3 regions of the [Enterobacter] lignolyticus SCF1 genome follow, and region 1 is predicted to be linked to each of the others. Evidence: predicted binding sites of a transcription regulator. Region 1 holds the regulator's gene; each other region holds the start of a gene.
The links. Region 1 encodes CRP, which controls carbon source genes, mostly activating them, when cyclic AMP is high. Its sites were predicted from a motif close to ATGTGANNNNNNTCACAT; they were not measured.

Region 1 (7,984 bases):
GCCACCGACGAAATGGTGTGCATGGTGCTGAGGTGGCCAAGCACGCGCTGCAGGTGCTGCTCCATGGTGCTTAACGGACCATGGGACAGCATTTCAGGCGACTCCATGATGTTGGCATCGTTACTGCCGCCGGGCTCGTCATACTCAAGGCGCTGCTGGCAGCGCTGCAGAGCGATTTCGCACGACTGCAGGTAGCGCTCGGCCAGATCCGGCGTCAGCATATTATGCTCGCGCGCCAGCGTGGTCATGGCGTTGATATGTTCGACGATAAACTGGCTGTGGGTCACCCACAGCTTCATATCCGCCAGATAGTGCGAATTGAAGCCGGGCTCCTGCATGGCCTGGTTGAGCGAGTTAAACAGCGCGTTGTGAGCCTGATTGACCCGCATACGCTGGTAGGCGAGCGTCGGCGCCTGCGGGTCATCGCTCAGGATCAGACGCATCGCGTCCTGGTCGGCCTCCAGCGCGTCGTGGGCGTTTTTGCGCAGCAGGCCGCTCTGCCACTGCGGCCAGAGCCAGACCATCCCGCCAAGCGCTATCAGACAGCCTATTACCGTATCGATAAAGCGGGCGACGATAAACTGCTCGCCGTTGAGGGTCAGCAGCTGCAGCGTGTACACCGCCGTGACGGTAAAACCGACCATCGCCCAACCGTAGTTTTTCCGAATCGTCAGGTAGCTGATGAGCGTAATGAGCAGCATCGCCGCCAGAGTGTAGCCTTCCGGCACGTGGAAATGCAGAGCCCCGGCGGCGATAACCAGTCCGACCAGCGTTCCCGCCGCCCGGTGAAAGATTCTGACCCGGGTCGCGCTATAGCCGTTTTGCGTCACAAACAGCACCGTCATCATTATCCAGTACGGCTTCGGCAGATGCAGCGCCACCCCCATCAGGCTGGCGACGCTCAGCATCACGCTGATGCGCGCGGCGTTGCGAAAGGCCGGTGATTTAAGCGACAGATAGCTTCTGAGCGCAGGGATCAGCGGCAGGCGACGCTCTTTATCCGCCATAAGATTGCGCGGGTACAGCGGCCGCTGGAGGCGCAAAACGCGCGCGATCCGGCTGAAGTGCCAGGCGCAGAACTGCCCGACCGGGTTATCCGGATGCTGGCGGGCGATTTTTTCCAGCGCGCCTATTTGTTTGTCCATTGAAAAGCGCTGCGGGAAGCGGTGGTAGAGGATATCGTCAGCCATTACCCGCAGGCGCGCGGCGACCGTCTGCGCGTTCCAGCGGATCACCGCTTCGGCGTGGCTGCGTTCGACCAGCTTCTGCACCTCTTCCGGCAGGTGCAGGCTGACGGAGATATGCTCCTGCAGATCCATCGCCATCTGAAAAGCGCGCAGCAGGCGCTTATATTCGCTGTTCTTATTGGCCGCGAGCATGTGCAGCTGCTGGTAGCACTGGGTGATCAGGTCAACCGCCTTTTGCTGGCGGTTCAGCAGCGGCGGCAGCGCGGTCGACGGGTCGGTATGCTGGGTCAGCAGGCTGTATTTGGCTTCGCAGTAGTCGGCAAGCTGGCGGTAGAGCAGGCTGAGGGATTCTCTTAGCGGCTGCTCGCGCCACAGGGTGAACCAGAACCAGTTAAATACGCCGTACCAGAGGGTGCCGCAGGCGTAGATCAACAGCGGCTCCCACACCGGCATATTGCCCGCAAGGCTGAGCGTAAAGATGGCGGCGATGAGCGAGGCCGGGAGCAGGCGCGCGTGCAGGCTGCTGAGCTCGGCGGTGACGCCGAGCGTCATGGCAAGCCCGGTGAGGATCAGCGGCAAAGGAACGTCCTGCGCCAGCAGCAGCTGTACCGCCAGGCTGCAGCCGGCAAACAGCGAGCCGCCGATAATCAGGCGCTTGAAAAAGCGCTTATGGGGCGTGTCGAGGCCGGCGACGTTGCAGCAGGCGGGGACCAGGGAAAACAGCAGACCGTAGTTCAGGTAGCCCAGGAACAGGCCGACGGCAACCGGCAGGCAGAGCACCAGCGTCTGCCGCAATGCGTAGTTAACTTCGGGGTGATAAATCAGTCGGCGCCACATGAGTATAAAGACAAAAACGGCGTGTTGCGGGGGCAATACGCCGTGTGGTGGACTTAGCGGGTACCGTAAACCACGATGGTTTTACCGTGGGCGGAGATCAGGTTCTGATCTTCGAGCATTTTCAGGATACGGCCTACCGTTTCGCGAGAACAGCCCACGATTTGACCAATTTCCTGACGGGTGATTTTGATCTGCATACCGTCCGGGTGCGTCATGGCGTCCGGCTGTTTCGCCAGGTTCAGCAGGGTTTGCGCGATACGACCCGTAACGTCCAGGAAGGCGAGGTTGCCGACTTTTTCAGAGGTCACCTGCAGGCGACGAGCCATCTGAGAAGAGAGGCGCATCAGAATATCCGGGTTAACCTGGATCAGCTGACGGAATTTTTTGTATGAAATTTCAGCCACTTCACATGCAGTTTTAGCACGTACCCAGGCACTACGCTCTTGACCTTCTTCAAACAGGCCTAATTCACCGATGAAATCGCCCTGGTTCAGGTAAGAGAGGATCATCTCTTTCCCTTCTTCATCCTTGATGAGTACTGCAACGGAGCCTTTCACGATGTAATACAGCGTTTCTGCTTTTTCACCCTGGTGAATCAGCGTGCTCTTCGATGGGTACTTATGAATGTGGCAATGAGACAAGAACCATTCAAGAGTCGGGTCTGTTTGCGGTTTGCCAAGCACCATGCGCGGTTATCCTCTGTTATAAGCTTTCTCCAGCGGCAGCAATGAGATTGCCACTGGCTTTGCAATCGTATCCTTCCCTGTACCTGGGAAGTCGGCTGTCGGATTTTGATGCAGCCTGTAATTGAGATGTCCTCTGCATACATGCAGTACTTCAATGTATTACTGTAGCATCCCGACTGTTTTAGCATAGCTTTCGCCGCATGTCTCCTGGTGTCTCGCTTCAGCATGACGCAGGTCGCCTTCCGTTGCGAGAAATGTTATGTACGCGTAATCTGTCAGAAAAAATGCAACCAGGAGTTAACGAATATGCAAGCGCGAGTGAAGTGGGTCGAAGGTTTAACCTTTCTGGGTGAGTCAGCTTCCGGCCACCAGATCCTGATGGATGGCAACTCCGGTGATAAAGCGCCAAGCCCGATGGAAGTCGTGCTGATGGCGGCAGGCGGCTGTAGCGCTATTGACGTGGTGTCGATTCTGCAAAAAGGGCGCAACGACGTGACCGACTGCGAAGTGAAGCTGACTTCCGAGCGCCGCGAAGAGGCGCCGCGCCTGTTTACCCACATCAACCTGCACTTCATCGTGACAGGCAAAGCGCTTAAGGATGCGGCCGTATCGCGCGCGGTGGATCTTTCGGCGGAAAAATACTGCTCGGTGGCGTTAATGCTGGAGAAAGCGGTGAATATCACGCATTCATACGAAGTGATTGAGGCGTAATGGAGGGGGCATCGTGCGCGTTGATGCCCTCATCCTGACCCTCTCCTGACCGGGAGAGGGACTATGATCAGGCGATCCGCTTCCCTTCCATCAGCCGCTGCACCAGCGGCGTCATGATAAGCTCCATTGCCAGCCCCATCTTGCCGCCCGGCACCACCAGCGTATTCATATGTGAAATGAATGAGCCCTGCAGCATGGCCAGCAGCCATGGGAAGTCAATGTCTTCCAGATTGCGGAAATGAATCACCACGAAGCTCTCATCCAGCGAGGGGATGCCTTTGGCGGCGAACGGGTTCGAGGTATCGACCGTCGGCACGCGCTGGAAGTTGATATGGGTGCGCGAAAACTGCGGCGTGATAAAGTTGATGTAGTCTTCCATTGAGCGCACTACCGAATCCATCACCGCTTCGCGGGAGTGGCCGCGCTCGCTGGTATCGCGAATGAGCTTTTGGATCCACTCCAGGTTGACGATGGGCACCACGCCGACCAGCAGGTCCACATGGCGCGCCACATCGTGCTGCGGCGTCACGACGCCGCCGTGCAGCCCTTCGTAGAACAGCACGTCGGTAGGCTCCGGCAGCGGTTGCCAGGGGGTAAAGGTTCCCGGCACCTGGTCCCAGGGTACCGCTTCATCGTAGGTGTGCAGGTATTTGCGCGACTGGCCGCTCCCCGTTTGCCCGTAGGTGGTAAAGGTCTGCTCCAGCAGGCCAAAATCATTAGCATCCGGACCGAAGTAGCTGATATGACGGCCTAAATCGCGCGCCTTACGGATGGCCATGTCCATCTCCGGACGGGTGTAGCGGTGAAAGCTGTCGCCTTCCACTTCCGCCGCGCGGAGGTTCAGTTGGGCAAAGATTTTACGAAAGGCGAGGCTGGTTGTGGTGGTTCCTGCGCCGCTGGAGCCGGTTACGGCGATCACCGGATGTTTGGCTGACATGTCGAACAACTCCCTGAATAAGCAATTGTTTTAGTATAGTCAGCCGCGAAACTGGGTGCGGGGCATAATATTGACCGTCTCGTGCAGTTCTGACCACACCAGTACGGCTTCCCCGCGTTGTAGCTGTTGTTTGACGTCGGCGACCTTGTCTTCAAGCGTTCGTTCATGTTCACCATAATCGGTGCCTTCACGCAAGACAAAGCTTTCAATCAGATTATCCAGCGTCTGCGGATCGAGTTCCTGCCAGGGAATGATCATGGCGCGGCTCCTAACCAGCGCGTCAGCCAGTCCGGAATGCGTTGTTCCAGCCACATCTGCGGGCGCCGCGGGGTGCCGCCGACAAAGCCTACGTGACCGCCATGCTCCGTCAGCTGATACTGAATATTCGCTGGCAATTCTTCCTGAGCGGGAATGGAGTGATGATCCATAAACGGATCGTCCTTCGCGTGGATAATCAGCGTCGGATGGGTTATCTGGCTCAGCACCGGCATTGCGCTGCACTGGCGATAGTAGTCTATCGCATCGGCAAAGCCGTGGATTTTCGCGGTGATCAGATCGTCGAAGTCGCGGATGCGGCGCACGCTCTTGAGCTGTTTAAGATCGACGGGCAGCGTGCCGGGATACGCTTTGAGCTTGCGCGAGGCGTTCGCTTTGAGCAGATTCAGCAGATAGCGCTGGTAGACCCGCGAGAAGCCTTTATCCATGTGGTAGCTGCAGGCCTCGAGCATAAACGGCGCGGAGACGATAACCGCGGCATCCAATGGCGCGCTGGCGCCCTCTTTGGCCAGCAGGCAGGCGAGCATATTGCCCCCCAGCGAGTAGCCGACGGCCGCGGTCGGCACCGTACCGAATTCACGGCGCAGCCAGTGTAAAAACCAGGTGCCGTCTTCTGTTTCGCCGGAGTGGTAAATTCGCTGATTGCGGTTAGGTTCGCCGCTGCAGCCGCGGAAATGCATCACCACGCCGAGCCAGCCGCGCTGTTTCGCGGCATGAATCAATCCGTGGGCGTAGGGGCTGTATAAGCTGCCTTCAAGGCCGTGGAACACCACCAGCCGCGGTTTGTGTCTCGCCTGCTGCGGGTCTTCACTCCAGGCGAGATCGACAAAGTCGCCGTCGGGAAGATCAAGCCGCTGCCAGTGCGGGGTGAATTTTAACCGACGGCGGATCAGCCGCGGGATCATCGTTTGCAGGTGGCGGTTACGCACACCCCGCATCGGGATGAAATCAGCGCTGTTTGCGGGCGGTAGTTCGAAATCTACTGGGGTAATTTGAGCCATAACGGTGCGATGTTATCAAGATTCTACGTTTTACTATACCGCCAGACAGATTTCGTGTTTATGAATTCGAGCCAGAATTAACTTTCCTGCATCATTTGCTCAAGCTGCTCCTGCGCGTCTAACCAGGCCATTTCACACTCTTCAAGCCCGGATTTCGCGCTGGCCTGCTGCTGTAAGCACTCTGCCAGTTCCGCTTTTCGCTCGACATCATACAGCCCGCTGTCTCCCAGCTTCTCTTCCGCTTTCGCCAGCTGCGCGTGCAGCTTTTCCATCTCTTTTTCCAGACGGGCAATCTCTTTACGCAGCGGCTGCGTCTGGGTACGGAGCTCCGCTTCCCGGCGCTTCTGGTCTTTACGCGCCTGGGCGCTGTTGGCGTTATCCTTTGGCGCGTCATCAGGCTGGCTTTCCTGCTTTTGCAGGTCGCTCAGCCACTGCTGGTAATCCTCCAGGTCGCCGTCAAACGGCTCAACCTTGCCGTCGTGGACCAGATAGAGATCGTCGGTGGTGGAGCGCAGCAGGTGACGGTCGTGCGAAACGACGACCAGCGCGCCTTCGAAATCGATCAGCGCTTCGGTCAGCGCCTGGCGCATATCCAGATCGAGGTGGTTGGTCGGTTCGTCGAGCAGCAGCAGGTTCGGACGCTGCCAGACGATAAGCGCCAGGACCAGACGCGCTTTTTCACCGCCGGAGAAACGCTCGGTGTTCTCCGTCACCTTATCGCCCTGAAAGCCGAAGCCGCCGAGGTAGTCGCGCAGCTTCTGCTCCAGCTCCTGCGGCGCCAGGCGCGCCAGATGCTGCAGCGGAGACTCATCGGCGCGCAGATACTCGAGCTGATGCTGGGCGAAATAGCCGAGCTTGATGCCCTTCGCCAGGCCAATCTCGCCGTGCATGGGCTGCAGCTCGCCGGCCAGCAGCTTGATAAGCGTGGATTTACCGGCGCCGTTACGCCCCAGCAGACCGATGCGCGAACCCGGCACCAGGTTGAGCTTAATGGAGTCCAGAATGGTGCGTTCGCCGTAGCCGGCGCTGACTTTCTCCATCTTCAACAGCGGGTTGGGCAGGCTCTCCGGCGCGCGGAAGCTGAAATGAAACGGGTTATCGACGTGCGCCGGGGCGATCATCTCCATGCGCTCCAGCATTTTGATGCGGCTCTGGGCCTGTTTGGCCTTTGAGGCTTTCGCCTTAAAGCGGTCGATAAAGCTCTGCAAATGCGCCACTTTTTGCTGCTGGCTTTCGTACATCGACTGCTGCTGGGCAAGGCGAGTCGCGCGCTGAATCTCAAACGATGAGTAGTTGCCGGTGTACTCGAACAGGGTCTGCTGTTCGATATGAATAATTTTGCCCACCACCGGATCGAGGAAGTCCCGGTCGTGGGAGATGAGGATCAGCGTGCCCTGATAGCTCTTCAGCCACTTCTCCAGCCAGATAACGGCGTCGAGATCGAGGTGGTTGGTCGGTTCGTCGAGCAGCAGCAGGTCGGAGCGGCAAATCAGCGCCTGCGCGAGGTTGAGGCGCATACGCCAGCCGCCGGAGAAGTCGCTGACCGGGCGCTCCAGCTGTTCGTTGCTAAAGCCCAGACCGTGCAGCAGGCTGGAGGCGCGCGAGCGGATAGTCCAGGCGTCGATGGCGTCGAGCTTGCCGTGAACGGTGGCAATGGCGTGGCCGTCGTTGCGCGCGTTGGCGGCATTCAGTTCGGCTTCCAGCTGGCGATATTCGCGATCGCCGTCAATGACGTACTCCAGCGCCGGTTGCGCCAGCGCCGGGGTTTCCTGGTTGACCCAGGCCAGCTGCCAGTTGCCGGGAAACGTAAAGCTACCGGCATCCGCGGCTATCTCGTTTTTCAGCAGCGACAGGAGCGTGGATTTCCCACAGCCGTTTTTGCCCACCAGGCCGACTTTTTGGCCCGGGTTAATGGTGGCAGTGGCGTTATCCAGCAGGACGCGCACGCCGCGACGAATTTGTAACGAGGAGAAAACAATCATAAGGCGCCGTATGTTCAGACTATGTTAAATTGTCATTATGATAATGTAAGGTGTGGTTCCATTGCCGCACCGGGGCGCCATGGTAGCCCAAAACGACAACAATACACAAAACCGGGAGGGGGTGATGTCAAAGACAGCGAAAGTTTTGCTGCTGTATGCCCATCCGGAATCACAGGACTCGGTGGCAAACCGGGTTTTGCTCAAGCCGGCGCGGCAATTAGAAAATGTGACCGTACACGACCTGTACGCGCACTACCCCGATTTTTTTATCGATATTCCGTATGAACAGGCGTTACTGCGCGAGCATGACGTTATCGTGTTTCAGCACCCGCTTTATACCTATAGCTGCCCGTCGCTGCTGAAAGAG
Region 2 (7,984 bases), 260 kb from region 1:
CAACCCAGGCTTTGTCTTCGTCCGCCAGCGCGTTCATCACGTGGCCTTTCAGCTGGGTGGTGCCGCGCACCATATTTTCGCAGGCGATAATGTTCAGCGGGGTGCTCAGGCCGGAAGCTTTGCGTTTTACCAGGCCTTTGGCGATAGCCGGGGCAATGCGCTCGAGCACCACCGGGCCGACGGCGGTGGTCACCAGGTCCACCTGGGCAATCAGGTCAACCACATCGTCGCCGATGCTGCTCACGGCGTTGACGCCGGAAACGGTTTCCACCTGCTCGTTTTCACCTACCACGTGCACCTGATAGCTATGACGGGCATTCAGGGCATCGAGCACCACCTGATTCACATCGGCGAACGTCAGTGCGATCCCCGCGTCGGCCAGCAGTTTGCCGATGAAGCCACGACCGATGTTACCTGCGCCAAAATGTAATGCTTTCATAGTATTAACCTTCATTAATGTTTTTACCCGAGAGGGCTGGGGTGAGGCTTTTCCCTCACCCAAACCCTCTCCTTTGCAGGAGAGGGAGGGTGCTGCGTTATTTGGTGCCTGCAATCAGCGCCAGCACTTCATCAACGCTGGTAGTGGTCGCCAGACGCTCAATGACGGATTCGTCATCCAGCGCGTTGGTCAGGCTGGTGATCACCTGGATGTGCTCGTTATTGCGTGCGGCAATACCAATCACCAGGCGGGCGATGTCGTCTTCCTCTTCGCCGAAGCGCACGCCGTTCGGATACTGGCAGAACACGACGCCGGTTTTCAGCACGCGATCCTTCGCTTCGACGGTGCCGTGCGGTACCGCGATGGACTCGCCCAGGTAGGTCGGGGTCAGCTTTTCGCGTTCCAGCATGGCGTCGACATATTCCGGCTCAACGTAGCCGCCTTTGACCAGCTGCTCGCCCGCGAAGCGGATAGCCTCTTCTTTGGTGGCGGCATGACGGCCGAGGAAGATGTTTTCCGCGCCCAGCTTGAACAGATGGCTGTTATCGGCGTCGAAGCTGTCTTTCAGGCTATCGCGCACCTTTTCTTCGTTATCGACATGGCGCTGTGCCGCGACCAGACGCTCGGTCAGGCTGGTGTACAGGCCGCTGTCGAGGAAGTTGGTCAGCGAAATATGCTGCGCCTGCGGAACCTGGCGCATAGCGCGTTCGGTCAGGTCGCGGTGCGTAATGACCAGGTCAACGTCCGGCGGCAGGCTGTTGATCGCGCTGTTGGTAACCGAGATGTGGCTCAGGCCCGCATCCTGGACTTTCTTACGCAGCACGCCTGCGCCCATGGCGCTGGAGCCCATACCGGCATCGCAAGCGACGATGATTTTACGCACGTGGCTCAGATCGTTGGTCACATCGCCTGCGCTCAGCGCGCTTGCTGCGCCTTTGGATTCGGCCTTCATGTCGTGCATACGACGGGTTGCCGTTTCAATGTCGTCGTCTTCTTTCACTTTGCTGGTTTTCAGCAGGATAGAGGAGACGATGAAGGAGACCGCCATCGCAGCGAAAATCGCCGTTACGTTCGCGAAGTAGGCGCCTTTCGGCGTCATTGCCAGCACTGCCAGGATAGAACCCGGAGAAGCCGGAGAAACCAGACCGCCGTTGAGAATCGTCAGGGTGAATACGCCGGTCATACCGCCGAGGATAACGGCCAGGATCAGACGCGGGTTCATCAGCACGTACGGGAAGTAAATCTCGTGGATACCGCCCAGGAAGTGGATGATTGCCGCACCGCCTGCAGACTGTTTGGCGCTACCGCGGCCAAAGAACATGTAGGCCAGCAGGACGCCCATACCCGGACCCGGGTTGGCTTCAATCAGGAAGAAGATGGATTTGCCCATCTCATGGGACTGCTGAATGCCCAGCGGCGAGAAGATACCGTGGTTGATGGCGTTGTTGAGGAACAGGATTTTCGCCGGTTCAACAAAGATAGACGCCAGCGGCAGCATGTCATGCGCCACCATGAAGTTAACGCCTGCCGCCAGAATTTTGGACAGAACTTCAACTGACGGACCAATACCGAGGAACGCCAGAATCGCCAGGATCATACCGATGATACCGGCGGAGAAGTTGTTCACCAGCATTTCAAAGCCGGATCTGATCTTACCGTCAACCCAGGCATCGAAATGTTTGATCGCCCAGCCGCCCAGCGGACCTGCGATCATGGCGCCCAGGAACATCGGCATATCGGCACCGACGATGACGCCCATGGTGGTAATGGCGCCCACGACGCCGCCGCGATCGCCGCCAACCAGACGACCACCGGTGAAACCGATAAGCAGCGGCAGCAGATAGGTGATCATCGGGCCGACCAGTTTCGCCAGCGTTTCGTTTGGCAACCACCCTGTCGGAATGAATAAGGCGGTGATAATACCCCACGCGATGAACGCGCCGATATTTGGCATCACCATATTGCTGAGGAATCGACCAAAGCTCTGCACTTTGATCTTGATATCGGATGACATAAAAACACCCCTTCTTATGTTTGCTGTCGCGCAGGCCAGAAGCCCGAGGTTTGTTGTTAATATAGCGGCAGAGGTAGCCGGACCTTGTTGATGATGCGAAATCTGGCACTGAATCGTTCAACTGTCCAGTTAGTGCTCTTTTGTGTGATTGTCATCACGCTATTGTGGGGGTGGCCGTCTAATTTGTAGTGATCTTCATCACAAAATGGCCGTGTAGAAAAAATACACTTGTGCAAAAAACACCCTAAATTGATTTTTGATGTGACATTGATCATGTTTTTGTGGTGTGCTTTTTTTCTTGGTGTGTGATTAACATCACATACTATTTTTCGCTGCGCCTCGCCGACTGTGATCGGGCTCAAGATTGTTCGCCGCACCGGATAAGCGTTGAAAGTTCGCTACATTTCACTGAAAAAGACCTTGCGGGGTAAATGGCGAGAAAACGTCCGCTGGCTTATGCTTACTCTGAACCGGGCTCAAAGGCGTGTTCACGGCACTTTCCTGAACTTATAGCGTAGAAGAGGCAGCTATGTTTCTTAATTACTTTGCGCTGGGTGTTCTTATATTTGTTTTTCTGGTGATATTTTATGGGATTATTATTCTCCATGATATTCCCTATCTTATTGCTAAATCTCGCAACCACCCCCATGCCGACGCAATCCACGTTGCAGGATGGGTGAGCTTATTTACGCTGCATGTCATTTGGCCATTTCTCTGGATTTGGGCCACGCTTTACCGCCCGGAACGGGGCTGGGGAATGCAGCACTCACCACAATCAGAGCAGTCGCAAGAACCTCAAGCGCCACAGGATGAAACGCTGGCAGAGCTGAGACAGCGCATCGAAGCGCTTGAGCAAAAACTTAATTCATAACCTTTTCTTGTGAGTACACCACTATGGATCTGCTCATTATTCTGACCTATGTCGCGCTGGCGTGGTCAATATTTAAGATCTTCAAAATTCCCGTTAATAAATGGACGGTGCCCACCGCGGCGTTGGGCGGCGTATTTCTGGTCGGCGCCCTGATTCTGTTTATGAACTACAACCACCCTTACACGTTCCTCGCCCAGAAGGCGGTGATTTCTATTCCCATCACGCCGCAGGTTACCGGAGTCGTCAGTGAAGTTACCGATAAACAAAATACGATGATTCGCAAGGGCGAAGTGTTATTTAAAATCGATCCGGCGCGTTACCAGTCGCGAGTGGACAGGCTGCAGGCGGATCTGGTGACCGCTATCCATAACATCGAAGCCATGAAGGGACAGCTGGCCGAAGCGATTGCCGATACCGAGCGGGTTTCCGCCGAGCGCGATCGTCTGTTTAAGGACTATCAGCGCTACCTGCAGGGCAGCCGGGCGAAGGTGAACCCGTTCTCACAAAGCGATATCGATAACGCCCGTCAGAACTTTCTGGCGCAGGATGCGATGGTGAAAGCGTCGCTGGCAAACCAGGCGCAAATTAAGAGCCAACTGGAAAGTATGCAGAACGGGGAGCAGTCGCAAATCGTCAGCCTGCGCGCCCAGCTTCGGGAAGCGCAGTATAACCTCGATCAGACAACGATTCGCGCGCCGAGCGATGGTTACGTCACTCAGGTGCTGATTCGCCCCGGCACCTACGCCGCCGCGCTGCCGCTGCGCCCGGTGATGGTGTTTATTCCTGAGCAGAAAAGGCAGATTATCGCTCAGTTCCGGCAAAATTCGCTGCTGCGCCTGAAGCCGGGCGACGAGGCTGAAGCGGTGTTTAACGCGCTGCCAGGCCAGGTGTTTACCGGCAAACTGGATAAGATACTGCCGGTGGTGCCAGGCGGCTCGTACCAGGCGCAGGGGACGCTGCAGTCGCTGACGGTGACGCCGGGTACCGACGGCGTGCTGGCGGTGATTGATTTGGACCCCAATGTGGACGTGGACGCGTTGCCGGACGGCATCTACGCGCAGGTCGCGGTCTATTCCGAACATTTCCATCATTTATCGGTTATGCGCAAAGTGCTGTTGCGAATGACGAGCTGGATGCATTATCTCTACCTTGACCACTAAATAGACGCCCACGGCGAAGGGACCTGCGAACTTCGCCGTGTTGCATCATACTTAGCGTTTTGTTGGCGAAAAGGACCAGATAATGAAACTGATCGGCAGCTACACCAGCCCTTTTGTTCGTAAGATTTCCGTACTCCTGCTTGAGAAGGGTATCCCCTTCGAATTTATCAACGAACTGCCCTACAACGCTGAGAACGGCGTTGCCCGCTATAACCCTCTGGGGAAGGTCCCGGCGCTGGTGACCGATGACGGCGAGTGCTGGTTCGACTCGCCGATTATCGCCCAGTACATTGAGCTGCTGAATATCACGCCGGCGATGGTGCCGCGCGAGCCGAAAGCCGCCCTGCATATCCGCCAGTTGGAATCCCTCGCTGACGGCATTATGGACGCGGGGCTGACGATTGTCCGCGAACTGGCGCGGCCAGCGGCGCAGCAGTCAGAAACAGAGCTGCTGCGCCAGCGCGAGAAAATCACCCGCAGCCTGGATGCGCTGGAGGGGTATGCCGCTGACGGGACGCTGAAGGCCGACGAGACGAACCTGGCGACCATCGCCGTGGCGTGCGCCATCGGCTATCTTAACTTCCGCCACGTCTCCCCGGGCTGGTGCGCCGCTCGCCCGCATCTGGTGAAGCTCGTCGATACCTTATTCCAGCGCGACAGCTTTGCCCGCACAGAACCGCCAAAGGCGTAATGCGATCAATGTCCGCCTGAGCAAAGTCGCAGTACAATCACCGCATGTCGACACCCCTCTCCCGTCGGGAGGGGGCAAACAACAGGCCATCTCATGACAACCGATCATCACCCGCTGTACAGCCAGCTTCCTGCGACCGATCGCCTTTTGCGCGATCCGGCGTTTTCTTCCCTTATTGCGCGTTTTGGCCACAGCCAGCTGGTGGGCGTGCTGCGTAAGCTCCTTGATGAGGCGCGCGAGGCTATCCGCGAGTGCGGCGCGCTGCCTGACTGGTGCGAAGACTGGGCGGCGGCGGCGACAGACGCGCTGTCGCTGGCGGAAAAAAGCCCGCTTTGTCCGGTGTATAACCTGACCGGCACGGTGCTGCACACGAATCTGGGACGCGCCCTGCAGGCCGAGGCGGCGGTAGAGGCCGTCGCACAGGCCATGCGTTCGCCGGTGACGCTCGAATACGACCTGGACGACGCCGGACGCGGCCATCGCGACCGCGCGGTGGCGGAACTGCTCTGCCGCCTGACCGGCGCGGAAGATGCCTGTATCGTTAATAACAACGCGGCGGCGGTCCTGCTGATGCTGGCGGCGACGGCCGCGGGGCAGGAAGTGGTGGTGTCCCGCGGCGAGCTGGTGGAGATCGGCGGCGCGTTTCGGATTCCGGACGTGATGCGCCAGGCGGGCTGTCTCCTGCGTGAAGTGGGTACCACAAACCGCACGCATACCCAGGACTATCTTGACGCGATAAATGACAATACCGCGCTGCTGATGAAGGTGCATACCAGTAATTACAGCATCGAAGGGTTTACCAAAGCGGTAGATGAAACGGAGCTGGTGAATATCGGCAATGCGCGCGGTATCCCGGTGATGACCGATTTGGGCAGCGGCTCGCTGGTGGATTTAAGCCAGTACGGTTTGCCGAAAGAACCCATGCCGCAGGCGCTTATCGCCGCGGGCGTGAGCCTGGTGAGCTTTTCCGGCGACAAGCTGCTGGGCGGCCCGCAGGCGGGTATTATCGTCGGTAAACGCCAGCTTATCGCGAAACTGCAGCAGCACCCGCTTAAGCGAGCGCTGCGGGCGGACAAAATGACCCTCGCGGCGCTGGACGCCACATTACGGCTGTACCTGCATCCGGAGAAGCTTGCGCAAAGCCTGCCGACGCTGCGGCTGCTGACCCGTACGCCGCAGACAATGCAGGCGCCGGGGGAACGCCTCCGGCATGCGCTGGCCGGGCGGTATGACGCTTTTAGCGTCCAGCTTGAGCCCTGCCTGTCGCAGATCGGCAGCGGGTCGTTGCCCGTCGACAGGCTGCCGTCGCTGGCGCTGACGCTGACGCCCAATGACGGACGAGGCGGCCAGCTTGACGCGCTGGCGGAACACTGGCGCAGCCTGCCTGTTCCGATCATTGGCCGTATTTATGACGGTCGCCTATGGTTGGATCTGCGCTGCCTTGAGGATGAATCCGGCTTTCTGGAGAACGTGCTGAAATGATTATTGCCACCGCAGGACATGTGGACCACGGTAAAACAACGCTGCTTCAGGCGATAACCGGCGTCAATGCCGATCGCCTGCCGGAGGAGAAGTCCCGCGGTATGACTATCGACCTGGGATACGCCTACTGGCCGCAGCCGGACGGCCGCGTGCTGGGGTTTATCGACGTGCCCGGGCATGAAAAGTTTCTCGCTAATATGCTCGCCGGGGTGGGTGGGATCGACCACGCTCTGCTGGTGGTCGCCTGCGACGATGGCGTGATGGCGCAAACCCGCGAGCATCTGGCGATATTACAGCTGACCGGCAGACCGACCCTGACCGTTGCGCTGACCAAGGCCGATCGCGTAGAGCCCGAACGGGTGGAGATTGTGCGCCAGCAGGTCGACGCCGTGGTACGGGAGCTGGGTTTTGGCGCGGCGACGGTGTTTGTCACTGCGGCCACGCAGGGGCAGGGGATCGACGCGCTGCGTGCGCATTTGCTGCAGCTGTCGGAGCGTGAACGGCCGCAGCATCAGCGGTTCCGTCTGGCGATTGACCGTGCGTTCACCGTCAAAGGGGCGGGGCTGGTGGTCACCGGCACGGCGCTGTCGGGCGAGGTGCGGGCGGGCGATACCCTGTGGCTGACCGGCGTCGACAAACCGATGCGCGTGCGCGGTCTGCACGCGCAGAATCAGCCCGTTGAGCAGGCGCGCGGCGGGCAGCGTATTGCGCTGAATATTACCGGAGATGCTGAAAAAGAGGGGGTAAGTCGCGGCGACTGGCTGCTGGCGGAACGGCCTGCCGGGCCCAGCGAGCGGGTGATTGTTGAGCTTAACGCCGCCGCTGCCCTGAGCCAGTGGCAGCCGCTGCATATCCACCATGCCGCCAGCCATATCACCGGTCGGGTATCGCTGCTGGAAGGCCAACTGGCGGAGCTGGTGCTGGATTCGCCGCTGTGGCTGGCGGATAACGACCGCCTGGTGCTGCGCGATATATCTGCGCGTACTACCCTGGCCGGCGCCCGGGTGGTCACGCTTGATCCGCCGCGTCGCGGCAAGCGCAAACCGGAATACCTGCAGTGGCTGGCGGCGCTGGCGGCAGCGGATTCGGACGCGGCGGCGCTGAATGTACACCTGCAGCGTGACGCGATGCGCCAGGCCGCTTTCGCCTGGGCGCGCCAGCTGACCGATGCCGGGCTTGAACGCCTGATCCCGCCCACGGTGATTCGCGCCGGAGGCTGTTTGCTCAGCGCCGGGCTGGCGGTCCGCTGGCAGCGTAAGCTGCTGGACGCGCTGGCGGTATATCACGATCAGCATCGCGATGAGCCTGGTCCCGGACGCGAGCGTTT
Region 3 (7,984 bases), 410 kb from region 1:
GATCACGCCGCTGCGGATGTGCTCAATCAGCGCATCGTTGCAGGTCATCAGCGAGCTGGAGGCCAGCGTCAGGTTTTTGAAGCCCATATCGGCCAGCTGCGCCACTACGCGGTTAATCACCCGGTCGCCTTCGCGAAACGCATGGTGAAACGAGATGGTCATCCCGTCCTGCAGCCCGCTGCGCTCAATGGCCTCCTGCAGCGACTGGCACATTTTACGGTGCAGCCTGCTGTCCGGCTCGCTCAGCCACGGCGTGGCGCTGTGCGCGGTATCAAACGGTTTGAGGTCGCGCAAATGGGAAAACTGGCGGTGAAGAAGTTCTGTCTGATTCATTGTTCTGTCCTTATCGACGTACGCCGGACGCGGCCGCACGTTCCAGCACCATCTGCGCATGATTAATGATCGGCGCATCGACCATCTTACCGTTGAGCGATACCACGCCCAGACCGTTACGCTCGCCCTCTTCGGCGGCCTCAATCACCCTGCGCGCGTGATCCACCTCCTGCTGCGTCGGCGCATAGGCGTTGTGCAGCAGATCGATCTGCCTTGGGTTGATAAGCGACTTGCCGTTGAAGCCCATTTTGCGAATCAGCGCGACCTCTTTCAGGAAGCCGGCTTCGTCGTTAACGTCCGACCACACTACGTCGAAAGCGTCGATCCCGGCGGCGCGGGCGGCGTGCAGCACGGCGCAGCGGGCGTAGAACAGCTCAGTGCCGTCACCGCGCTCGGTCTGCATGTCCATCACGTAGTCAAACGCCGCCAGCGCAATGCCGATGAGCCGCGGCGAGCTGCGGGCAATCGCCACCGCATTAATCACGCCAATCGCCGACTCAATCGCCGCCATCACTTTGGTAGAGCCGGGTTCGCGTCCGCACTCGGCCTCAATTCGGGCCAGATGGCCCTCCAGCTCGTAAATATCGTCCGGGGTATCGGTTTTCGGCAGGCGCACCACGTCCACACCGGCGCGCACCACCGCCTCGAGATCGGCCAGGCCAAACGGCGTATTCAGCGGGTTAATACGTACGACGGTTTCGATATCCTGATACATCGGATGCTGAAGCGCATGGAAGACCAGCAGGCGGGCGGTGTCTTTCTCGCGCAGCGCCACGGCGTCTTCCAGGTCAAACATGATGGAGTCAGGGCGGTAGATAAACGCGGTGGAGAGCATGGCGGCATTGGCGCCCGGCAGGAACAGCATACTGCGACGGAGTTTTTTCATTGCAGTTTCCCCCAGTCGATATCGCGGACGTCGGCGGCGCGCAAAATAGCGCTCTGCAATCGGGCGCGAATCACGCAGTCCAGCGCCCCTTTGTCATCAATCATTATCAGCCCTTCGCGGATGTCCATGGCGCGTAGCGTCTCCTCTACCACCTGGCGAATCTGGTCGCCAAACTGCTTGATCACTTCACTGTGGAGGGTTATTTCAAGCTCGCCGTCGGCGGGGGCAATCTTAACCATCAAGTCGCTGGACTCCATGGTGCCCGCCAGCGCTTCCTTTACAATCTTCATAAACGTGTCCTGGTGTTAAGCCACCTCGGCGCAGTCGGCATACCGGGCAGCCAGATGCGCAAAGGTGGTTTCCGGTACGATTTCCCGAATCCGGGAAAACTGTTGTGTTTTAAGCAGTCGTCTTACTTCTGATGCGGAGATCGCCTGGCCGGCAGCCTTCGCCCGCGGGATCTCTTCTACGGTAATCTGCGCCGCCAACAGCGCGTGCATGGTCTGGTTGTACTGGCTGGTGATGTCGCAAAACGGCTCAGACCCGATAAAGCGGTGGGTCACGCCGAGCGCAGGCGCGATGTAGTCGCGAAAAATCAGCACGTCGATTTCGCTCCACGCCCGCTGCACCAGCCCCGTCTCTTTGAGGAAATAAGCCGGGAAGGTCGCCCGCGAAATGATGTAGGAGGACCCTTCATGCAGCGTGACGTTCGGCAGGTGGGCAATGCCCTGTTTCACCATCGTCAGCCGGTCGCGAAACGCAATAAACGAGGCGTCTTCCCGCACGATAAACAGGTGCAGCCAGTCGCAGGCGTTCGCGGCATGCTCCACCAGATGACGATGCCCGAGGGTGAAAGGATTGGCGTTCATCACGATAGCGCCAATCCTTTCGCCGGGTTTGCGCAGCGTGCGCAGGCCGCGGCAGTAACGGTGAATGCCCTGCGGGGTATTCTCCATCAGCACCGCGTTATCGCCGCTGTGGGCAATCGGCCAGAAACCGCAGCGCGTAAAGCGCTCGCGGTTTGCCGGACGCGTGCATAAAAACAGGTGAAAATGCCCCTGCGACAGCCCGAGGTTTTCGACTTCGGCCAGCAGGCGCGCGCTCAGGTTTTCACCGCGCAGCCGCTCATCCACCGCCACGCACTTGATGACGTTGGCGGCAAGCCCGGCGCAGCCCACCAGCTGTTCGCCGAGGCGGGCTTCCACCACCCAGCGAATGTCGCCGTCCATCCCAAGGCCGCTGTCCGCCAGCAGATAGCGGATCTGACTCATCCGCTGCGGATGGCGAAGCACGTCGGTGACCCGAAAATCGATGGCCTGTTGCATCGTCATTGCGCTTTCCGCTTAATGCGCCGCCGTCAGCGCGTGCGCTGGGGCGTCCATAATCACATTGCTGAGATGACCGATCCCCTCAATCTCAACCTCAATGCGATCCCCGGCCTGCATGAACAGCGGCGGATTGCGTTTTTTCCCGACGCCGCCCGGAGAGCCGGTGATTATCACATCGCCGGCGTTCAGACGCGTGAAGGTGCTGATGTACTCGATAAGCTCCGCCACCTTGTGGATCATGCTGGCGGTGGTGTCCTCCTGCACCATGCGGCCGTTAAGCCAGGTGCGGATGGCCAGGCTGTGCGGATCGGGAATTTCATCCGCCGTGGTCATCCAGGGCCCAAACGCCCCGGTCTGCCGCCAGTTTTTCCCGGCGGTAAACCAGCTGTGCTGCCAGTCGCGCGCCGAACCGTCCATGTAACAGCTGTAGCCCGCCACGTGCGACAGCGCGCGGTCGCGGGAGATATTCTCCCCGCGCCTGCCGATGATCACCGCGAGCTCGCCCTCATAGTCAAACTCCCGCGAGTGTCGCGGCTTGAGCACCGGCGCGTTATGGCCGGTCTGCGAATCCGGGAAGCGGATGAACAGCGTCGGCGCCGGGTTGTGCTGATCGAACTCTTTGCGCTTTTCGGCATAGTTCATGCCCACACAGAGGATCTTCTCCGGGTGCTCAATCACCGGCAAAAACTCCAGCTCTTCGGTCCTGAAATCAGCCTGCTCAGCGGCGTACCGGCTGGCCTGCGCCAGTGCGTTCGCCGCCAGCAGCGCCTTCAGGTCGGGGTAGCGGGAGCCCAGGCGCCGGCCTAAATCAATCACACCTGCGGCGGTGACGACGCCGTAGCTGCGCTTGCCCTGGTGGATAAAACTTGCGAGTTTCATAATCGTTCCTGAATACATCAATCAAACAAGGAAATTGCCAAGAAAAAGCAGCGCGAGCGAAACGTTAATCGCCCCGCCGATGCGGGTCGCAATCTGGGCGAACGGCATCAGGCTCATACGGTTGCCCGCGGTCAGAATCGCCACATCGCCGGTTCCGCCCTGCCCGCTCTGGCAGCAGGAGACGATGGCGACATCAATCGGGTGCATACCGATTTTTTTGCCGACGAAAAAGCCGGTCGCCACCAGCGCAGAGACGGTGCTGATAATCACCAGCAGGTTGCTCACCGTGAAGGCGGCGACCAGCTCATTCCACGGGGTGATGGCCACGCCAACCGCGAAGAGGATCGGATAGGTCACTGAGGTCTGGAAGAATTTGTACACCACCTGAGAGCCTTCCAGCAGGCGCGGAGAAACGCCGTGCACCAGCTTGATAAACACCGCGATAAACAGCATGCCGACCGGCGCAGGCAGCCCAATCAGCTTGTAGCCGAGCATACCGAGCATATACAGCAGCACCGCCAGCAGCGCTCCGGAAGCGATGGTGGTGACGTCCGCTTTGCCGGAGGACGGCGCGCTCAGCGCGGCGCTTTCGGTGCCGTTGCCGTTGCCGCGATCCGGCATCAGTTGGCCTTCGCCGGTCAGGTGCGGGTAGCGTTTGCCGAGCTGGTTCAGGCAGCCGGAGATGACGATCGCCGTCAGGCTGCCCAGCATCACCATCGGCAGTACGCGGCCCAGCGCAACGCCCTGGTCCATATGCAGCAGCGCGGCGTAGCCGATGGACAACGGGATAGCCCCTTCGCCAACGCCCCCCGCCATGATCGGCAGAATGATAAAGAAGAAGATCTGGAACGGCTCCAGCCCCAGCGCCATGCCGACGCCCATTCCCACCAGCATGCCGACGATTTCGCCGCACAGCATCGGGAAGAAAATGCGCAGAAAGCCCTGAATCAGCGTGGTGCGGTTCATGCTCATGATGCTGCCGACGATGATGCAGCAGATGTAGAGATACAGAATGTTGGTGGATTTATAGAACTTGGTGGTGGACTCCACCACCACGTCCGGCAGCAGGCCGTAGTACACCAGCGCCGACGGGATAAAGGTGGCGCAAATCGCCGCCGCGCCGAGCTTGCCGACCACCGGCAGACGCTTACCGAATTCGCCGCAGGCAAAACCAAAAAACGCCAGCGTCGCGACCATCACCACAATGTCGCTCGGCAGCTTGCCGCCCAGACAGTCAATCGCGATGAGCGCCCCCGCCAGCAGGAACAGCGGCAGAGGAATAATACCGACTTTCCAGGTGTCCATAATGTGCCACCACTTTTCCTTCAGCGATGTTTTCTGGATATTTATCGGATCGTGGGTAACAGAGAAAGAATCATCAGTCGTGCTCATTTATTAAGCCCCTTAGTTATTTTGCACGGTAAGCGTAAAGGACCATAGACGTACGTTATGTGAGGAAATCCATATTAGAACCGAAGTTTTAATGGTCCCTATGGTTTTTATGGTTTGTATTATTAATTGTGATAAACGCCTTATTTATTAGCGTGGTTTTTATGGTTTTTATTCCACACGCCGCCGGGCCGCAAACGGGTGTGCAAAAGATCACAAGTTTTTGTCAAAACCCGCGCCGGGACTGGAAATGATGGTACAGTGCGCGTTGGTCCTGGCTATGCGCGTACTGATGATGAAGCTCTCTTTTCAGATAAAACTGTTTATATCGCTGGTTGCTTTTTTCTCGATCCTGTTTGCGCTGCTGGGCAGTTATTATTATGTCGACGTCGGTCGTCAGCTTTATCAGGAAATGAGCGCCCGGGCGAAAATACAGTCAGAAGAGATTGCGCTTATTCCGACGTTACGCCAGCAGGTGCAGGCTAAAGATATTAATGCCATCAATGCATTTATGCAAAAACTGGTAAAGCACAGTGACGCCAGCTTTATTGTTATTGGCGATGACCACGCCATGCACCTGTACCACTCGGCCTTTGCCAACCGCGTCGGCACGCGGCTTGTCGGCGGAGACAACGAGGAAGTGCTGGCGGGGAAAAGCATCATCACCATTCGCAAAGGCGGGTTGGGCATTTCGCTGCGCAGCAAAGTTCCTATTTTTAGCGATGATGGTAAAGTCATCGGCATCGTGTCGGTGGGGTATCTGACCAGTTACCTGGATACCATTACCGTGAACAAGATGGTCAATATTTTGATCGCCGCCGTGCTGCTGCTGATCGCCCTGTTTATCTTCTCGTGGTTTTTTACCCGCAGCATTAAAAAACAGATTTTCTCGCTGGAGCCGCGCGAAATCGGCCTGCTGGTGCGCCAGCAGAAGGCGATGATGGAGTCCATTTATGAGGGGGTTATCGCCATCGATAAAAACCTCAACATCGAGGTGATTAACCAGGCGGCGCGCAAGCTGCTAGGCCTCAGCCAGTCGACGCGGCGGCTGCGCGGGCTGTCCCTTCACGAGCTTATCGCCCCGGTACCGTTTTTCGACCCGCAGCTGATGCTGGCAAAAGATACCCACGATCAGGTGTGCCACTTCAACCAGCGTACGGTACTCGCCAGCCGGGTGCGGATCATGCTCGAAGAGTCGCTGCAGGGATGGGTAATCACCTTCCGCGACCGCAATGAAATTGACTCGCTCAGCGCCCAGCTTAGCCAGGTCAAACGCTACGTCGATAACCTGCGCATCATGCGCCACGAGCAGCTTAACCGCATGACCACCCTGTCCGGACTGCTGCACATGGGGCGCTATGATGAGGCCATTCGCTATATTCAGGCGCAGTCCGAACACGCGCAGGAGCTGCTCGATTTCCTCTCCTCGCGCTTTAACTCGCCGACGCTGTGCGGCCTGCTGCTCGGCAAAGCGGCGCGGGCGCGGGAGAAAGGCGTTGAGCTGGTGTTCGACCCGGCCTGCGGGATGGATAAACCAATGCCGGAGCTGGCGGAGTCCGACGCTATTTCCATCATCGGCAACCTGCTGGATAACGCCATTGAGGCGACCCAGCGCGCGCCGCTGCCGCACGATCCGGTCGAAGTGTTGATCCTGCTGAACGAGCGCGAGCTGATCATCGAAGTGGCCGATCGCGGCATCGGCATCTCGCCCGCGATCCGCGAGCATATATTTGAACGCGGCGTCACGACAAAAACCCATGGCGATCACGGCATTGGGCTGTATCTTATCGACAGCTACGTCACGCAGGCGGGCGGCACCATCGAGGTGGCCGACAACGCCCCGCGCGGCGCTATTTTTTCCGTATTTATACCGGTAAACCCTCCAGCGAGAGATGAACTATGCAACCAGCATTAATTGATGTCGCCATCGTTGAAGATGAGAACGAGCTGGCGGCGCTCCACGCGGAACTTATCCAGAAACACCCGCGCCTGCGGCTTGTTGGCATTGCCTCCTCGCTCGCCCAGGCCCAGACGCTGCTGAACGACAAACAGCCGCAGCTGGTGTTGCTGGATAACTATCTGCCTGACGGCAAAGGTATTACCATGCTTAGCAACCCGCTGCTGAGCCGCGCTAACTGCTCGGTGATTTTTATCACCGCGGCAAGCGATATGGATACCTGTAGCCAGGCCATTCGCAACGGCGCGTTCGACTATATCCTCAAACCCGTTTCCTGGAAGCGTCTTAGCCAGTCGCTGGAGCGCTTCGTGCAGTTCCACGACCAGCAGCGGGAGTGGAAGATTGTCGACCAGCAGAACGTCGACTCGCTCTACCAGCTGCAGGCGAAAAACTACCGTCAGGACAACGGCAGCAAAGGCATTGAGGAAAAAACCCTGACGCTGGTGCAGGCGCTGTTCCAGGAACGCGGCGACTACTGCTTTTCGGTCGATGAGGTGGTCAGCGAAACCGGCCTGAGCAAAACCACCGCCCGCCGCTATCTGGAGCACTGCGTGGAGAGCGGTTTTTTACAGGTAGAGATGCTGTACGGCAAGATTGGCCATCCGCGACGGCTGTATAAGCGGGCCTGACCCTCTCCGGGAAGAGAGGGTCGCAGAAAGATTACTTCAGCACGTAGCCGTACAGCCGCATGATGCCGTCGGCGTCCTTCTCGCTGTAGACGCCCTGTAGCTCCGGCGAAAAGCCCGGCAGCAGATTGACGCCCTCCTCCAGCGCGAGAAAATAGCGCTGGACCGCCCCGCCCCAGACCTCGCCTGGCACCACGCACAGCACCCCAGGCGGGTACGGCAGCGCGCCTTCGGCGGCGATGCGGCCTTCGGCGTCGCTCAGGCGCACCAGCTCGACGTCGCCGCGAATAAACGCGATATTGGCATCCTGCGGGTTCATCACCACCTGCGGCAGGCTGGCCCTGCGGAACATCGCCTTTTGCAGGCTCTTTACGTCAAAGCTGGCGTAGAGGTTGTGCATCTCCTGACACAGCTGGCGCAGGGTGTAGTCGCGGTAGCGTACCGGATATTTGTGGTAGACCGTCGGCAGCACCTCGGCAAGCGGCGTGTCGTCTTCGATATGCTGTTCGAAGCGCCCGAGCATCGCCACCAGCTGCGCCATCTTCTCCGCGCTTTCGGCAGGCGTCAGCAGGAAGAGGATCGAGTT

Region 2: ENTCL_RS00730 (PTS mannitol transporter subunit IICBA) is a predicted target of CRP. The motif match lies at 2,640-2,657, and genes of this name have one in related genera.
Region 3: ENTCL_RS03925 (2-hydroxycarboxylate transporter family protein) is a predicted target of CRP. The motif match lies at 5,017-5,034, and genes of this name have one in related genera.

The regions. Positions count from the first base shown of each region.
Region 1 is NC_014618.1:403,910-411,893, forward strand. It holds gene ENTCL_RS01845 (YccS/YhfK family putative transporter) at 1-2,024, opposite strand, end outside; gene crp (cAMP-activated global transcriptional regulator CRP) at 2,078-2,710, opposite strand; gene ENTCL_RS01855 (OsmC family protein) at 3,017-3,421, shown strand; gene ENTCL_RS01860 (phosphoribulokinase) at 3,489-4,358, opposite strand; gene ENTCL_RS01865 (YheU family protein) at 4,398-4,616, opposite strand; gene ENTCL_RS01870 (hydrolase) at 4,613-5,635, opposite strand; gene ENTCL_RS01875 (ABC transporter ATP-binding protein) at 5,713-7,617, opposite strand; gene kefG (glutathione-regulated potassium-efflux system ancillary protein KefG) at 7,742-7,984, shown strand, end outside.
Region 2 is NC_014618.1:146,099-154,082, forward strand. It holds gene mtlD (mannitol-1-phosphate 5-dehydrogenase) at 1-439, opposite strand, end outside; gene ENTCL_RS00730 (PTS mannitol transporter subunit IICBA) at 537-2,453, opposite strand; gene ENTCL_RS00735 (DUF3302 domain-containing protein) at 2,983-3,324, shown strand; gene ENTCL_RS00740 (HlyD family secretion protein) at 3,348-4,484, shown strand; gene ENTCL_RS00745 (glutathione S-transferase) at 4,567-5,175, shown strand; gene selA (L-seryl-tRNA(Sec) selenium transferase) at 5,269-6,657, shown strand; gene selB (selenocysteine-specific translation elongation factor) at 6,654-7,984, shown strand, end outside.
Region 3 is NC_014618.1:816,899-824,882, reverse strand. It holds gene citF (citrate lyase subunit alpha) at 1-333, opposite strand, end outside; gene citE (citrate (pro-3S)-lyase subunit beta) at 344-1,219, opposite strand; gene citD (citrate lyase acyl carrier protein) at 1,216-1,509, opposite strand; gene citC ([citrate (pro-3S)-lyase] ligase) at 1,525-2,550, opposite strand; gene ENTCL_RS03930 (fumarylacetoacetate hydrolase family protein) at 2,563-3,426, opposite strand; gene ENTCL_RS03925 (2-hydroxycarboxylate transporter family protein) at 3,448-4,818, opposite strand; gene ENTCL_RS03920 (ATP-binding protein) at 5,111-6,730, shown strand; gene ENTCL_RS03915 (response regulator) at 6,715-7,401, shown strand; gene ENTCL_RS03910 (ornithine decarboxylase) at 7,433-7,984, opposite strand, start outside.